2 regions of the Xanthobacter albus genome follow, and region 2 is predicted to be linked to the other one. Evidence: riboswitches for the same ligand, from Rfam matches in the RefSeq annotation. Region 2 holds a riboswitch; the other holds the start of a gene.
The links. Region 2 has a riboswitch for S-adenosylmethionine ahead of V5F75_RS08695 (O-succinylhomoserine sulfhydrylase). Riboswitches for the same ligand answer to the same signal wherever they lie in the genome.

Region 1 (3,402 bases), 700 kb from region 2:
CCGCGCCGCAGCCAGCTCCATGCGGAAGATCTTCTCGAACTGGCGGCGGTTGAACAGGCCGGTCAGGTAATCGCGCTCGGCCAGGAGCTGGAAGCGCCGGTTGGCGGTGGTGAGGCCGCGGATGGCGTTGTCATAGTCGGTGATGTCGACGAGCGCGATGGAGCCGCCGACCACGTCGCCTTCGATGCTGCGCACCGGCTCCACCGACATGCGGAACGAGCGGCCACGCCATTTCAGCTCCTGCTCGGCGCTCTCGCCTCCGAGATCGAAGATGCGGATGTTGCTCTCGAAGGTGCGGGCGGCCTCGGGCGAGAGGTCGGCGACCGGCAGGCCGATGATATCCTCCGGCGGCAGGCCGGCGGTGCGGGCGAACTGGCCGTTGACGCGCGTATATTGGCCCTGGCGGTTGACGACGCACAGGGCGACCGGCGCCTCCGAATAGAGCGTCCTGGGGTCGAGCAGGTTCTTTTCCTCGATGCTCTCGGCCGTGATGTCCGTGGTCACGCCGAAGAAACCGTCGGGGGCGCCGTCATCGCGGCGCACGGGCGCGCCCGAAACTTCGAGCACGCGTGGTGTTCCATCGGTATGGCGTGTGCGGTGGACGAGGTTTTCGAGAGAGCGTCCTTCGGTGACCGCGGCGAAGAGGATATTTTCGAAGTCCACCGAGCCGGCATTCGGAAGCACGGAGAAATACGGTCGCCCCAGGACTTCAGAAGGCGTCAACCCGAGGATGCTCTTGCTGGCTGAGGACGAGAAGCTGAACTCGCAGTTCTTGTTAAGCTGCCACACCCAGTATTGCGGTGCTTCCCCGGCGCGCTGCGACGGCGCCTTTTCCAAAACATTGCTTTCAGCCATGGCGAATTGAAGTCCTGCCGCCCATGCTCCAACTTAGTTGGAAATCAAAACAACTTCATTATATCTTTGTGCACAGTTACCGTAAAAACTCTAGGTTGGCTATCCAGGCTTGTCAATGTATACTTCCTGACCCATTTTTTGTGTTGATGGCAATCCGATACCGTGGCGACGCCGGGTGGAGACCTCCCTGCTGGCGCGTTTTCCGTTCGCACCGGCTCACGGATAACGCGCCAGACTCTTAAGTTTACGCATTTTCTTCACGCGAAGCGGTGTCCGCTTCGCTTGAAAATGCTCCAATGGATGCTCACGCCCGGCGGCCGATGCGCTCCATCTCGAACGGCGTCGTCTGGTATATCTCATTGATCCAGTTGGCGAACAGCAGATGGGCATGGCCGCGCCAGCGGTTCTCCGGGGGGATGCCGGGATCGTCATTGGTGAAATAGTGGGCCGGCAGGGGCGTCGCCGGGTCCTTGGCGGCATCGCGGGCGTATTCGGCGGCGAGCGTGCCGGCGTCATATTCCAGGTGGTTGAACATGTGCAGGGCGCCGTGGCGGGGATCGTCCAGCAGGCAGAGGCCCGCTTCCGCGCTATCGGCCAGCACGCCGAGGCCGCTGCCGGCGGGAATGTCGCCCGCCCGCGCCTCGGCCCAGCGCGAGACCGGGACGCGGAAGCTGTCCGGGAAGCCGCGCAGATAGGGCGAGGCCGGCTGGAGCATGCGGTGCCGGTAGAGGCCGAACGCCTTGCGCGGCAGCACGTGCTTCCCCACGCCGTGGAAGTGATACACGGCGGCAAGGGCCGCCCAGCATATGGTGAAGGTGCGGTGCACGTGGGTTTGCGTCCAGTCGAACACGCGGGCGAGCTCGTCCCAGTAGGAAACCTCGGAGAAGGGCAGGTGCTCCACCGGCGCGCCGGTCACCACCAGCCCGTCGAAGCGCGCGTCGCGCACCTCGGCCCAGGGGCGGTAGAAGGCGGACATGTGGTCTTCGGGCGTGTTGCGCGAGACGTGATCGGTGATGCGCACCAGCGTCAGCTCCACCTGCAGCGGGGTGGCGCCCAGGAGGCGGGCGATCTGCACCTCGGCGGTGATCTTGTCCGGCATCAGGTTGAGCAGCGCGATGCGCAACGGGCGGATGTCCTGCCGCACCGCATCGCCTTCGCTCATCACCATCACGCCCTCGGCTTCGAGCGTGCGGCGGGCGGGCAGGAGATCGGGGATCTTGATGGGCACGGCGTCGTCCTCGGCTCGGGGGACTGACGCTCGGTGGCTTGATCCGTTGGTTTGCCGGCTCGGCCACATCCTCTCCCTGGAAGGAAGAGTACCACCTTGCCCGGATCGGCAGGTTGGTGTTGGGCGTCGCCCCAACTCTTGATGTGAGGCCGTCTCTACCCCGGCGCGTCACGCTTGGCAATGGCGCCCGCGCCGTCGCCTATTCGTAGGTGGCGATGCCGCCCTCCAGCGGATAGGCCGATCTCACCGCCTCGGAGGTCTTCTCCATGTCGAGCCCCTCCTCGCTCACCTTATTGATGCGGCCGGTGAGGGTGTAGGCCGGAAACACGAACGGCACGGCATTGCCGGTGACGAAATCGGGCCGGTCCACCAGGCCGAAGTGCAGGTGCGGCGCGGCCGAGTTGCCGGAGGAGCCGATCTCGCCCAGCTTCTCGCCGGCCTTGAGAATCGTGCCCGGCCTCGCCTCCAGGCTGCCCTGCTTCAGGTGGCCGTAGAAGGCATAGACATCCGGCGCGATGCGCTGGAGCACGAAATTGCCGCCGAGATCGAGGGGCGCGTGCAGGCCGCCGATGGGCCGGTGCGGCATGGCGTCGGCGATCCCGTCGACCGCCGCCACCACCTCGCCCTCCGCCACCGCCAGCACGGCGTTTCCGAACGAGGGATAGTGCACGTTGTCGCTGCCGCTGCCGGAGAAGGGCCGGTCGTTTTCCAGCCGGATGAAGTCGATGGCGTAGGTTTCCGAGGCGGCGATGCGGGTGCCGGCGGCATAGCGGGCGCTGCGGTGCACGTTCGGCGTGCAGCACCCATTGAACGCCACCCAGCCCGCGCCGCGTACCGGCGGGCGGATGGCGATGGGGCGCGTGGTCCGCACCTTCACGTCGGGCCCGTCCATCGGCTCGCCGGTCAGCAGGGCGCGCACGGCGCCGTCGGCTTCCGGGGCGGAGGCGAGGATGCGGTGGGTGAGGTGCTCCGGCACCGGCCCGCCTTCGAGCGCGAGGTCGATCTCGATGATCGTGGCGCTGTTGGCCGGAAGGGTGCGCAGCTTGCTCCGGTCCAGGATGTAGCTGGTGGATTCGGCGAGCGCCGGCTGGGCGAAGCGGCCCAGCTCGCGCCCGGAGGAATCGAGGACCTCGATGGAGTTCACGGTGACCGGCACCGGGAAGGTGTTCACCACCAGCAGGTCATACTCCACATGGAGCTTTCCGTCGTCCGCGGGCACCCAGCTCGCCTCCTGGAGGGGCGTGACGACGAGCGCGGTCGATTCGGGGCGCAGGCCCTCGGCGTGGAGGGGAAGGGCGGCCAGGAGCAGGAGAGCGGCG
Region 2 (3,402 bases):
ACCCCGGTCATCATGACCGACCCCGCCTGCCGCAACGGCACGGAGCGGGTGGCCCAGGCGGTGGCGCGGGCCGGCATCGATGCCGAGATCATCGTGAACCTGCAGGGCGATGCGCCGCTCACCCCGCCCCATTTCGTCACCGCCTTGGCGAAGGCCATGCGCGATGTGCCCAGGCGCCAGGTGGCGACGCCGGTGCTGCGCTGCGACGAGGAGAGCCTGGAGCATTTCCTGGCCGATCGCCGCGCCGGCCGCGTGGGCGCCACCACGGTGGTGTTCGACCGGGCCGGAAACGCGCTCTATTTCTCGAAGGAGGTCATTCCCTTCACCAATGGCAAGGCCAGGGTGGAGGGAGTGGTGCCGGTGTTCCACCACGTGGGGCTCTACGCCTACCGGCGCGGCGCGCTCGATGCCTATGCCGGCATGGAGCCGGGCGTGCTGGAGGCGCTGGAAGGGCTGGAGCAGCTGCGCTTCCTGGAGCACGGCGTGCCCATCGCCACGGTGGAGGTGGAGAGCCGCGGCGCCGCCTTCTGGGAGCTGAACAACCCCTCCGACGTGCCCCTGATCGAGGGCTATCTCGCCAAGATGGGCGTGGTGTGAGGCCGCGCGCGGCCTGAGGCGTGCCGCGCCCCGAAGGGCGCGGCAGTTGCCGGTCAGGCCGCTTTTCAGACCGCCTTCAGGGCTTCTGCGATGTCTGCCTCGAGGTCATCGGGGTGCTCCAGGCCCACGGAGAGGCGCAGCAGCCCGTCGCTGATGCCCATCTCGGCCCGCGCCTCGGGGGTGAAGCGCTGGTGGGTGGTGGTGGCCGGGTGGGTGATGAGGCTCTTGGCGTCGCCCAGGTTGTTGGAGATGCGGATCACCTTGAGCGCATCCATGAAGCGGAACGCGCCGTCCTTGCCACCTTCCACCACGAATGTGACGAGGGTGCCGCCGCCGCTCATCTGCCGGCGGGCGAGGGCCGCCTGGGGGTGGTCATTCCGGAAGGGATAGACGGCCTTCTCGATGCCCTTGGCCTCGGCCAGGAAATCGGCGATGCGCGCCGCGCTGGCCTGCATGCGGTCCACGCGCAGGGCCAGGGTCTCCAGGCCCTTCAGCATCACCCAGGCATTGAAGGGGGAGATGGAGGGGCCGGTCTGGCGCAGGAACACCTGCAGCTCCTCGTCCAGGAACTGGCGCGAGCACAGCACCATGCCGCCCAGGCAGCGGCCCTGGCCGTCCACATGCTTGGTGGTGGAATAGACCACCACGTCGGCGCCCAGCTCCAGGGGATGCTGGAGCAGCGGGGTGGCGAACACATTGTCCACCACCAGCCGCGCGCCCACCGAATGGGCGATCTCGGCCACCGCCGCGATGTCGATGATGTCCAGCGTGGGGTTGGTGGGGCTTTCCAGCAGGCACACGCGGGTGTTGGGGCGGATGCCGGCGCGCCAGGCGGAGACGTCGGTGCCGTCCACCAGCGTCACCTCCACGCCGAAGCGCGGCAGCAGCTCGTCGAGAATCCAGCGGCTGGAGCCGAACAGGGCGCGGGCGGCCAGCACATGGTCGCCGGCCTTCACCTGGCACAGCAGCGCCGCGTTCACGGCCGCCATGCCGGAGGCGGTGGCGCGCGCCACCTCCGCGCCCTCGATCAGCGCCATGCGCTCCTCGAACATGGCGGTGGTGGGGTTCGCGTAGCGCGAATAGACGAAGCCGGGGTCCTCGCCCTTGAAGCGCGCCTCGCAGGCGGCGGCGCTGTCGTAGACGAAGCCCTGGGTGAGGAACAGCGCCTCCGAGGTCTCGCCGAACGGCGAGCGGGTGGTGCCGGCGTGCACGAGGCGCGTTTCGGGGTGCAGGGCGCGCGTATCGAGGGCGGGACGGGAGGCCGAGGACATGGCTGTCTCCAAGGCCGAGGAGCTTTTGCGGAATGCGCGCTTGCATTGTGCGCGCGTTCGCGGCACATGCCCGGCGTCGATCCGCTCATCCCCGGCCTTTTAGCAAGTGCGTTTAACGTGGCTGCAAGCCGGCCGGCTCAAATTCACCACGAACGGATCACTAATGCCGCCGTCCCCTTGGCGTCAAGGATTTCGTTCGTTAAATCGAACGACGCGGATGGCGAAGCGGATGTGGGGATGCGCGTGGCCGATGTACTGAAGCCGGGAATCCTGCCCGCAGAAGCCATTTCGGAGCTCAAGGCCAGGGGCGCCATCGCCTGCCGCCATGCGCTCGATGTCGACCAGATCCAGCCGGCGAGCCTGGACCTGAGGCTCGGCCGCAGCGCCTGGCGGGTGCGGGCGAGCTTCCTGCCCGGCGCCGGCGTCAGCGTCCAGGAGCGGCTCGACGCCCTGGCGCTGCACAAGCTCGACCTCTCCCACGGCGCGGTGCTGGAGACGGGCTGCGTCTATCTGGTGGAGCTGTTCGAGCGCATGAAGCTGCCGGCGGACCTCGCGGCGGCGGCCAACCCCAAGAGCTCCACCGGCCGGCTCGACGTGTTCGTGCGCGTCATCACCGATGGGGCGCGGGCGTTCGACACCATCCCCGCGGGCTACAAGGGGCCGCTCTACCTGGAAATCTCGCCGCGCACCTTCCCCATCCTGGTGCGCACCGGCTCGCGCCTGTCGCAGGTGCGGTTCCGGCGCGGCGTGGCGCGCCTGTCCGATCTGGAGCTCCTGAACCTCCAGGCGGCGGAATGCCTCGTGGATGCGCCCCATCCGGATGTGGCGGCCGGCGGCATCGCCCTCGGCGTCGATCTCGCGGGCGATGCCCTCGCCGGGCTCCAGGGCTTCCGCGCCAAGAAGCACACCGGCGTCATCGACGTGGACCAGTCCGGCGTGCTCGACGTGGAGGATTTCTGGGAGCCGATCCGCGTGCGCGGCGACGGGCGCGCCCTGGTGCTGGACCCCGACGCCTTCTACATCCTCGCCTCCCGCGAGGCGGTGCACGTGCCGCCGGACTATGCGGCGGAGATGGTGCCGTTCGATCCGCTGGTGGGCGAGTTCCGGGTGCATTACGCCGGCTTCTTCGATCCCGGCTTCGGCAGCGCCGCCGCCGGCGGGCGCGGCGCCCGCGCGGTGCTGGAGGTGCGCTCGCGCGAGGTGCCCTTCATCCTGGAGCACGGGCAGACCGTGGGCCGGCTCGTCTACGAGCGCATGGCGGCTCGCCCCGGCACCCTCTACGGCGCCGACATGCGCTCCCACTACCAGGGCCAGGGGCTGAAGCTCTCCAAGCATTTCCACCCGTTCACGGGCAGGTAGCCCGCGCGCCGCGGCGCCGCCCGCGACATCGAGGCGCGGCGCGTTTCCTCGCGCGAATCGGTCGTCGCTCGGAAACGCCTTAGCCGGCGCGCATGGGGTGCTGGCTGGCGGCGAGGGTGCGTTCCTTCTGCCAGGGGGTGGTGTCCTGCAAGGCGGCGCGGATCTCGCGCAGCGG

Region 1: linked by a shared signal. The riboswitch ahead of V5F75_RS11710 (homoserine O-succinyltransferase) and the one ahead of V5F75_RS08695 (O-succinylhomoserine sulfhydrylase) in region 2 are both predicted to bind S-adenosylmethionine.

What each region holds. Positions count from the first base shown of each region.
Region 1 covers NZ_CM195532.1:2,642,333-2,645,734, forward strand. Annotated here, with positions in the region: gene V5F75_RS11705 (sensor domain-containing diguanylate cyclase) at 1-855, opposite strand, end outside; gene V5F75_RS11710 (homoserine O-succinyltransferase) at 1,160-2,083, opposite strand; SAM-I-IV-variant riboswitch at 2,121-2,233, opposite strand; gene V5F75_RS11715 (M23 family metallopeptidase) at 2,283-3,402, opposite strand, start outside.
Region 2 covers NZ_CM195532.1:1,942,333-1,945,734, forward strand. Annotated here, with positions in the region: gene V5F75_RS08690 (3-deoxy-manno-octulosonate cytidylyltransferase) at 1-597, shown strand, start outside; gene V5F75_RS08695 (O-succinylhomoserine sulfhydrylase) at 663-1,868, opposite strand; SAM riboswitch at 1,948-2,028, opposite strand; gene V5F75_RS08700 (2'-deoxycytidine 5'-triphosphate deaminase) at 2,106-3,227, shown strand; gene V5F75_RS08705 (FUSC family protein) at 3,307-3,402, opposite strand, start outside.